DNA from 3 places in the Moorella sp. E308F genome. Region 2 is predicted to be linked to each of the others. Evidence: riboswitches for the same ligand, from Rfam matches in the RefSeq annotation. Region 2 holds a riboswitch; each other region holds the start of a gene.
The links. A riboswitch is a leader RNA that binds a small molecule or an ion and turns the genes downstream of it on or off. The one in region 2 is predicted to bind cyclic di-GMP.
Positions count from the first base shown of each region.

Region 1: it holds a riboswitch for cyclic di-GMP, as region 2 does, so the genes downstream of both, E308F_RS16720 (methyl-accepting chemotaxis protein) here and E308F_RS11235 (type II secretion system F family protein) in region 2, are expected to answer to the same signal.
Region 3: it holds a riboswitch for cyclic di-GMP, as region 2 does, so the genes downstream of both, flgB (flagellar basal body rod protein FlgB) here and E308F_RS11235 (type II secretion system F family protein) in region 2, are expected to answer to the same signal.

Region 1 is NZ_BJKN01000001.1:1,162,727-1,165,996, forward strand. It holds gene E308F_RS05835 (M1 family aminopeptidase) at 1-542, shown strand, start outside; gene E308F_RS05840 (polysaccharide deacetylase family protein) at 614-1,582, shown strand; cyclic di-GMP riboswitch class I at 1,657-1,745, shown strand; gene E308F_RS16720 (methyl-accepting chemotaxis protein) at 1,815-3,270, shown strand, end outside.
Region 2 is NZ_BJKN01000002.1:941,519-944,788, reverse strand. It holds gene E308F_RS11240 (type IV pilus twitching motility protein PilT) at 1-958, shown strand, start outside; cyclic di-GMP riboswitch class I at 1,014-1,096, shown strand; gene E308F_RS11235 (type II secretion system F family protein) at 1,152-2,360, shown strand; gene E308F_RS11230 (prepilin-type N-terminal cleavage/methylation domain-containing protein) at 2,606-3,130, shown strand.
Region 3 is NZ_BJKN01000003.1:366,325-369,594, forward strand. It holds gene flgN (flagellar export chaperone FlgN) at 1-439, shown strand, start outside; gene E308F_RS14565 (AbrB/MazE/SpoVT family DNA-binding domain-containing protein) at 481-684, shown strand; gene E308F_RS14570 (Uma2 family endonuclease) at 725-1,294, opposite strand; cyclic di-GMP riboswitch class I at 1,578-1,713, shown strand; gene flgB (flagellar basal body rod protein FlgB) at 1,875-2,273, shown strand; gene flgC (flagellar basal body rod protein FlgC) at 2,276-2,701, shown strand; gene fliE (flagellar hook-basal body complex protein FliE) at 3,040-3,270, shown strand, end outside.

The DNA.
Region 1 (3,270 bases), on a different contig from region 2:
CCTATCCCTACAGCTACCTGCACCTGGCTTTTGTCCCCCTGGATAACCTGGCCGGCATGGAATACCCGGGCTTTATTATTTTAAGTAACCGCAAAAATTATAGTCCTGCTACCGTTGTCCATGAGGTTGCCCACCAGTGGTGGTACAACTTGGTGGGGAACGATAGCATCCATGCGGCCTGGATTGACGAAGGCCTGGCCGAGTACAGCACTCTCCTTTTTTACCGCCAGCGCGATCCGGTCCTTTACCAGGCTAAACTGGCCGAGATCGGGCGCCTGGCGGAACAGACAGCTCAACCTATTAACTTATCCCTTGAGGAATATGGTAATGAGCAGGTCTACCGCCAGGCCGTCTATAACCGGGGAGCCATATTCTGGTTGGAGCTGGAAGCTGTCGCCGGTACAGCCAGGCTCCAGCAGGCCCTGGCTTATGTCCAACGTTATTACCGCTATGAAATCGTCCCTCCGCAAGCTATGATTGCTATTCTTACATATTATGGCAAACTGGCGGCAGCCAATTTTACGTCATATTTACGGAACTAACGGCCCTGAAAAACGTCTAATAAAGTAGAAAGTACTGCATGAAAAAAAGCGGGCAGGAGGGGCGAACCGGTATGAGCCAGGCAGGTAAATTTGTGGTGGGGCACTGGCCCTGGGTGGCCAGGATTGGCAGGTACCCGCGGGCGATCTGGCCGGTTGCGTTGCTGCAGCTGGGGTACCTGGTGGTAATAGCTGCTTTAATGGCGGTTGTAACCACCATTGGCGGTGCCGGCTGGCTTCAGTCTGGAACTGCCGGGCCGGAGATAAGCTCCCCGCCTTCTCCAGAACATTACCAGATGGCCGGTGGCGATCCGGGAATGTCTATCGCCCCTGTTGAACCCGTGGCTATACCGCCACCCCCACCCCGGCCGGCGCCGGCCGCCCCGGAGCCGCAGTCCCAACGCGGGCTCCAGCCTCTGCGCCAGGTACCGGAGGCCGGCCGCCGGGTGGCCCTGACCTTTGACGACGGCCCTTTTCCCCGGTGGACAGGACGTTATTTAGCCGTACTGGCAGCTACCAGAACCCAGGCCACTTTCTTTATGGTCGGGCGACAGGCTGAAGCCCACCCGGAGCTGGTCAGGGCAGCCCTGGAAGGCGGCCACGAAATAGCCAGCCACTCCTGGCGTCATGCCAACCTGGGAAAGGTGACCCGGGCTGAAGCTGAGGCCGACCTCCGCAAGGCGGCTGCCGCCCTGGAGAAAATAAGCGGCCGGCCGGTAAAATATTTCCGTCCCCCTTATGGCGCCATGGGACCCAATTTGCTGGCTGCAGCAGCCGGGCTGGGCACCCCAACAGTTACCTGGAGCGTAGATCCCCGTGACTGGTCCAATCCCGGCCCCGGGGCCATCGTCCAGCACGTCCTGGCTAATGTCCGGGATGGAGGCATTATCCTCCTTCATGAAGGCCGTCCCGGCACCTTGGTGGCCCTGCCGCTCCTGATTAAGGGGTTACGGGATAAAGGCTATGAACTGGTAACCATATCCGAGCTGATAGCCCGGGGCGAAAAAACCGGTAATAGTACTACTGCCGTGGAAAGCCAATAGGAGAACTTCTTAATTGGTATATCTTGCATAATAATGGCTTCCTGCGTTATAATTAAGGCGAAAATAGAAAAAATTCCCCGAAAAGGCAAACCTGCCGAAAGGCAGGGGCGCAAAGCTACAGGGTCTAAAGCCCGGCTACGGGCCAGGACAGCCAGTTGCCGCGGGTGGGACGGGGCTACCCAGGGGGTAGCTTTTATTATTTATTAACCAACCGGAGGAGGGGTTTCCATTTATGCGTTTGCACTTATTTAAAAAGAAAGGCCGGGCAGGGCAACCGGCGGGTCAAGAGCCGCCCGGATTACCCCGCCCGGTAAAGGCCCGGGTAGGTTTTTTCAGCCGCTGGCGGCTGGGAAGGAAATTAACAGCCGGCTTTATCCTTATCATTATGATTTTTGTTGCCGTAGTGGTCTATGTCAATTTTAATCTCCAGCAGGTAGACCGGCTTTCCCGGGAAGTAACCCTGGCCCATGAGCAGAACATGCTCTTTACCGAGATGACCAACGCCGTGTGGGATGCCTACCGCCGGGCCACCGATTACATAATCAATGGTTCCCAGACCCATGTGGCGGCCTTTGACGACGCCATGAAGCGTTTCAATGACGCCCGCGCCCGGCTGGAACAACAACAACTCGACAGCCAGGTGGCCGGGTATCTCGCGGCCATGACCCAGGCTGCCAAGAGTTTTACCGATACCTTCAAGAACAGCATCGTCAACACCAGCCAGGAAGACCGCATGGCGGCCCTGCCTATTTTGAGTTTCCAGATGGGGGCCTCCCTGGATAACATCAACAATATCGCCAACCACATGGCCAAAGGAATGATCGATAAAAACACCCTAGCCGAAAACCGGCTAACGGCCGCTGTGACGGGAGCGCGGGCAGTACTGGTAAGCGGCCTTCTCCTGGCTCTGATTCTGGGGCTGCTGGTAGCATGGTTTATCAGGCGCATGGTCGGTAAATCCCTGGGCCAGGTAGCTGCCTACGCTACGCGGATCGCCGGCGGTGATCTCACTGCCGAACCCCTTCAAGTTATAACCAACGATGAGGTGGGCAAGCTGGCCGCTGCTTTTAACACTATGGGAGAAAACCTGCGCCAGCTTATCGGCCAGGTGCGGGAGATGACTAACCAGGTGGCCGCGGCCAGCCAGGACCTGGCCCGCATGTCCCAGGAGCTGGGGGACGCCGCCCGCCAGGTGGCCGCCACCACCCAGGAAATGGCCAAAGGCGCCGAAGACCAGGCCCAGCAGGTCAGCGAGACGGCGGCCGCGACTGACGCCCAGGTGACCAGGGTGGAAGAAGTCCATCGCAACACCGAGGATATGGCAGCCGCCTCCGACCAGGCCGCAGCTAAGGCCAGCGAAGGTGCCCGGGCGGTGGCCGAAGCCACCCAGCAAATGGAGGCCATCTCCATGCGCATGGAAAGCCTGGCCGGGGCTGTAGAGGAGCTCGGAGCCCGTTCCCAGCAGATTGGCCAGATTGTAGGTGTTATCTCCGGCATTGCCGAGCAGACCAATCTCCTGGCCCTGAATGCGGCCATTGAAGCGGCCCGGGCCGGGGAACAGGGACGCGGCTTTGCCGTCGTTGCCGATGAGGTGCGGAAACTGGCCGAGCAGTCGGCCGAAGCCACCAAACAGATTGTCGGCCTGGTGCAGGAGATCCAGCGGGAGACGGAGCGCGTGGTCAACAGCA
Region 2 (3,270 bases):
CTCTGTCGGCCTGCCGCCGGTTTTCCGGGTCCACGGCGAACTCCAAGTCCAGCGCCAGTGGGAGCCCCTGGATTCCGGAATGACAGCCAGCCTGGTACGGCCTATGGTGGGCGAGAGGTGGGAGGTATTGCAAGAGCGGGGAGAAATAGACCTGGCTTACTCCCTGCCCGGCGTAAGCCGTTTCCGGGTGAATGTCTTTCACCAGCGGGGAAGCGTTAGCGCAGCCATCCGCCTTATACCCAGGGAGATACCCAGCCTGGAAACCCTGGGATTACCGCCGGTGGTGGCCGAGCTGGCGGAACGACAGCACGGCCTGGTCCTGGTGACGGGGCCGACGGGTAGCGGCAAGTCCACCACTCTGGCGGCCATGGTGGATAAAATCAACCGGGAACGCAGCTGCCATATTATTACCCTGGAAGACCCCATTGAATACCTGCACCAGCACCGCCGTAGCATCGTCAACCAGCGGGAAGTGGGTTCAGATACCCGTTCCTTTGCCAGTGCCCTGCGGGCCGCCCTGCGCCAGGACCCTGATGTTATCCTGGTCGGCGAGATGCGGGATTTGGAGACTATTGCCACGGCCATCACGGCCGCGGAAACGGGTCACCTGGTCCTGGCGACTTTACATACCAGCAGTGCCATCCAGAGCATTGACCGGATCATTGACGTTTTCCCGCCCCACCAGCAGGGGCAGGTCCGCATCCAGCTGGCCGACACCCTGGAAGGGGTTATCACCCAGCAGCTTTTACCGCGGGCCGACAGGAAGGGCCGGGTGGCAGCCGTGGAAGTGCTGATTGCTACCCCGGCTGTTAAGAATCTCATCCGCGAGGGTAAAACCCACCAGATTGTTTCCAGCATGCAGACGGGAGCCCGCTACGGCATGCAGACCATGGACATGGCTCTGCGGCAGCTGGTCACCAGGGGTATGATAGCGGATAGAGAATTAAATAATGGTTAACGGCGCCAGGATTAGCAGGAATTTGCCTTTTTATGACGAATAAATGTCCATATATCCTCGTTCAAGGCAAACCCGGCGAAAGCCGGGGGCGCAAAGCTACGGGCCTGTAGACGCTGTCATGGCCGCCGGGCTGCCGGGGAAGAGTTCTATCTTTCCCTGTTGCCGGTGGCTATTTATATTTTGGAGGGAAAGCATGAATTTTGCCTACCGGGGAAGGGATGCCAGGGGGAATGCAGTTAGCGGGACAATTGAAGCGGAAAGCCAGGAACTGGCCATCCGGGAACTGCGCCGGCAGGGGATTTTTATTACTTACTGCCGGCCGGCGGTTGTAACCCCAGCCCGGGAATGGCGGCGCCTTTTCCGGCGGCCGGTATCCCGTCGCGACCTGGCCCTCTTCAGCCGCCAGCTGGCGACCATGCTGGGGGCTGGCCTGCCGATTGTGACGGCCTTGCATATTTTACAGCGACAGGCAGAAAATCCTTCCCTGCGAGAAAGTATCGGTATGCTTCTCCAGGACCTGGAGTCCGGGGAGGCCTTTTACCGGGCGCTGGAACGGCAGCCCCGGGTCTTCCCGCCTATCTTCATCCATACCGTCGAGGCCGGGGAGCTGGGCGGGGCCCTGGACGAGACCCTGGAGCGCCTGGCCGGGCACCTGGAACGGGAACATGAAGTAGAGGAAAAGGTCAAGTCGGCCCTGACCTACCCGGCGATAGTCAGCATGGTTGCCCTCCTGGTAGTTATTTTTCTCCTGACTTATGTCCTGCCTTCCTTCCAGGTCATGTTGAACAGCCTGCAGGTGCCCCTGCCCTGGCCGACGCGCCTGGTTCTGGGGCTAAGTGAATGGTTACGGCGCTTGTGGCCTTTTCTGGTCTTTTTCCTGGCCGGCGCCGGTTACGGGTTTTACCGCTGGCAGCAAAGGCCAGCGGGGCGCTACCAGGTCGACCGTTTATTCCTTCGTTTACCAATTTTCGGTCCCCTGCATCATAAGGCGGTTCTATCTCGTTTCAGCCGCACCCTGGGTACCCTCCTGCACAGCGGTGTACCGGTCCTGCTGGCCCTGGAAATAGTTCGGCGTACGGTGGGCAATGCTGTGGTGGCCGGCGCGGTGGAGCGGGCGGCAGAAAGCGTTCGCGACGGGCAGAGCCTGGCGACTCCACTGGAAGCGAGCGGCGTCTTCCCTCCCATGGTGGTGGAGATGATTACGGTAGGCGAGGAAACTGGGGCCCTGGATGCCATGCTCGAACGAGTGGCGGGTCTTTATGAGCAGGAGGTGGAGGCGGTCGTGGCCCGCCTGGCTTCACTGATAGAACCCGTCCTCATCGTCGGCCTCGGCAGCATAGTAGGGCTTATCGTAATTTCGGTCTTTCTTCCCTACTTTCAGATGCTGGGCGGCATAAGGTAGAGGCGCGCGGGGTATCTTTTTTCTCATTTTGCCGGTGGCTATCCTAGCAGCCTGCCCTCATGACAATGCCCTGGCCGGCGGTTCCATGTCGAGGAGTGCAAGGATAACTCTGCGTACTGCCGCGTTTGAGATCGGGGATAATAATGCGGGTAAGAGGGGGGTGATTTACTTGTAGGTTTCCCCGGCGGGCTGGCAGCAGGAAAGTAAAAAGCGCAGGCAAAAAAATCAGGGAGGTTGATTGATTGATGTGGCAGAGACTGAAAAAGGCGCGGGACCAGCGGGGTTTCACCCTGGTGGAGCTTCTTGTTGTTATTGCCATTATCGGCATTTTGGCCGCCATCGTCGCCCCCAACGCCTTCAAGGCCATCGAAAAGGGCAAGGTGGCGGCCGCCGAAGCGGACTACAAGGCGATTAAGGCGGCAGCGCTGAATTATTATACCGATACAGGCGTTTGGCCAGTAGATGGTATTGGAGGAAGTAGTAACAATAATATAGTCCATTTTGTAGGCCCAAGTTCTAGCGTAAGCGTAACTGGCTGGAACGGCCCCTATCTGGAGCGCTGGCCGAGCAAGAACCCGTGGGGCGGAAGTTATGTCTATAATAATGACGAAGATAAAGATTGGGACGGAGATGGCAACGAAGATGCTGCTAGGTATTTGACACTTGATAGTGTACCGGACAGCGCTTCCGACAAATTGCTAGCTGACCTGGGCGATAGTGTGGTTCTCCAGGATAACAATGGAGTACACATTTTAATTTCCAGAGACTAAGTGTCTCCTCAGTACACTAAAGTTTTAAGATGTATTGCTTTTTAAGTGCTGCCGGCGCCCTCCGGCGCCGGCAGCGAACAGCCCCGGCCGGAAGCTGTGCGCCCTGTTGCGACGGGGGTGAAGTAGTGAAACCGGATCAT
Region 3 (3,270 bases), on a different contig from region 2:
GGAAATAGAACTGATGCAGGTATGGCAGCAAAACTTAGAGCAACAACAGCAAGCCATTCAAGCCGGCGTCTGGGATGAATTAAATAATCTCATAGCAGAAGCCGCTTCCTGGAGGGAAAGGCTGACCCGGGCGCGGCAGGCTACCCGGCAGCTTGAAGAATTCCTGGTATTAGTTTCAGGGTGTGAAGCTCTGGAGTGGGAAAAGATTGAGTTCCTGCCAGAGGCAACCCGCCAGGAGCTGGCCGGGGCTACCCGGCAGGTGCGATCCCTTTGGGAGGAATGCCGGCATTTGCAGGAAGCTAATCTAAAAAATATACAAAAAGCTATGGCAGCGATTAAGTTGGAATTGGAGCAGGTACAAACAGCCCGGCAAATGGCCCGGGCCTACAGACGGGAAAATAAAACCGCTGTACCCCGGTGTCTGGACCGGCGGCTATGAGTTAAGAAGGGGCAGCGAGCGGGGGCAGGAGAAGGAAGACCATGAGCAAGCAGATTGAAATAACAAAACTATCAAGCCGGGGGCAGGTAGTTATCCCGAAAGAGATCCGGCAGCAGCTGGGATGGGAAACGGGCGATCACGTGGCTGTGGAAGTGCAGGGGGATATGGTAATCCTGCGGCGCCTGCAGCTGGAAAGCTGCCGGCAAGAAAGGCACCAGCAGGTGAGGATGAGTTTAATCAAGTAGATGAAGAAACGGGTGCGGGGAAAGCGGTAAAAGCCCGGGGCTAATCTCCCGGTAAAATATCCTGGACGGGAATGTTTAGCCCCGGGAAAGCCAGCGGTGAAATATGGTCGCCGCGCCCGTATTCTTTAACCTCTCTATACCCGGAGGGCGAAGGCAGGCGATAGGCAGTCACCTGCTGCGCCTGCAGGTTAACCAGCCATACTTCCTTAACCCCACCCTTTGCATAGAGGTTTGCCTTTACTTCGCGGTCATAAGCCATCGAAGTGTCGGACACCTCGACTAACAACAATACGTCCTCCGGCCGGGGGTGGAAAGAAGCATAATAATCATCACGGGCCTTAAGCAACATCAAGTCAGGCTGGGGTTCCGAGTGTTGGTCCAGGCGTAAAGGGTTGTTGGTGTCTACCAGGGCATTATCGCCTATTTTGGTGCTAAAGATATGAAGCAGCCGTCTGACACACGCGGCGTGCCTGGTCCCTATCGGCACCATCTCTATAATCTCCCCCTCGATCAGCTCTACCCGGTCGTCTTCTCCCAGGATGCCTGCCCGGGCCATCTGGTAAAACTCCTCAACAGTAAAACGTCGGCGAGGAACCTCGACTGCCGCCATTCTTTAGACCCCCCTTTCTTCTGTCCTTCCCTTAATGTTATATATTATAGCCCTATATCCTTTCCAGGATGATTGTCGTATCTATACCGAATCCCAGGCCGGTTGGGATGGCTATATTATACCACAGTTGGAAGCGAAATCTTTAGAGGAAAGAAAAATAGGAAGCTGTTCCCGGAGGGGTGGAACGGCTCATTTTTTTGGTTGATTTTCTCCCGACATGCAGGAATTTGGCAAATCGTGTTGAATAAATATCGAAAATACAACGGTAAAATTTTCTTACTCCGGGCGTCAAGGGCAAGCTCTCCGAAAGGGGATGCGCGCAAAGCCATGGGTCTAAGGTCCGTGTCTTCCGGGGCAGGGCTTGTACGCTTCTTGTTTCTAGCCCCGGGGTGAAGGACTATGACTGCCAGGCCGCCGTTCCCGGTTCCTTTGAGACGCCCGGTAAACGGGCTTTTCTTTTAGGACTAAAGTCCCAGACTAATTTGGGCCTTAAGCCCGATACCCAAATTCCCATAGAAATGCTAAAGTGGTAACCGCTGGAGAAAAATATCGTTTTTCCGGGAAAGAGGGGGAAACCTGGATGTTTATGACGCCGGCTTTATATGTCCTGGAAAAGGCCCTGGACACGGCGGCTTTACGCCAGCGGGTCATCGCCCACAACATCGCCAACGTCAATACCCCGGGCTTCAAGCGCTATGATGTCTCCTTTGAAGAGAAACTCGGCCAGGCCCTGGGACTGGAGCCGGGTCTAACCCTGTACCGTACGAACCCCTATCATCTGCCGTCAGCCAGTCTGGATCTTACCCCGGAGGTTAATCAGGATAACAGCACCACGATGCGTCAGGACGGCAATAACGTAGATATCGACCGGGAGATGGTCGACCTGGCCCAGAACAGCTTGAACTTTAACTTTGCCGTCCAGCAGCTAAACGGCCGGCTGGCCATGCTGCGCTATGTGATTAACGAAGGGAGGCGGTAGGGGTGGAATTATTGCCGGCCCTGGCTATCAGCGCTTCCGGCCTTACGGCCGAGCGCCTGCGCCTGGACCTAATTGCCAACAATCTAGCCAATATCAATACCACCAGGACACCCCGGGGCGGCCCCTACCGGCGGCAGGTGCCGGTTTTTGCGGAGAAACTGCGGGAAGCGCTGGGACAGTCGCCGGACCAGGCTCCGGGCAGGGGAGTGGAGGTCGCGGCTATTGTTGAGGATAACACGCCGCCCCGCCTGGTATACGACCCGTCGCACCCGGATGCCGACCCTGATGGTTATGTGGCATTGCCCAATATCAATATCGTTAATGAAATGGTGGACATGATCACCGCCACCAGGGCCTATGAGGCCAACGTCACCGTCCTTAATGCGGCCAAGGCCATGACCATGAAGGCCCTGGAGATCGGGCGTTAGAGGTATGGTATGGCTGCCGCCCCAGCCATGAAGTATGAAAATATATGGCTGGGAAAAGGGGCTGGAGGGTACAGGCGGAGGGCGACTTGGTTCGAGGCGTCAGCAAACTCAGCGAAGCCGTAGCGAGGCGGCGGTGAACGGGATGGGGATCGTAACGTGGCTTAGGAATAAGAAGTAGCACACCCCGTGATGCATGATTGAAACGCCAAAAGTTTAGCCACCCCCGCCGCCGAGCAAGGCTGAGCGCTAAGTTTGCTAGCTGAGAACCACCGGAGCCCGGAGGCTGTACCCTCCAGCCTGAAGGAAGCTGGGTTATAACTTTCAGGAGGAAAATGCACATGCTCCTTTCACCTGTATCCCTTTTAATGCCGGCTCCCCTTCAGGAGAGCCAGCAGTCCCGGCCCGTTCCCCAGGGTACAGGAGCCGTAGCCGGGTCTTTTGCAGAAATCCTGATGGAAAAACTGGGGGAAATCAATACCCTGCAGCAGCAGGCCGATGCCCTCACCCAGGAGTACCTGGCCGGTAAAATCGAGGACGTTCACCAGGTCATGCTGGCCCTGGAACAGGCC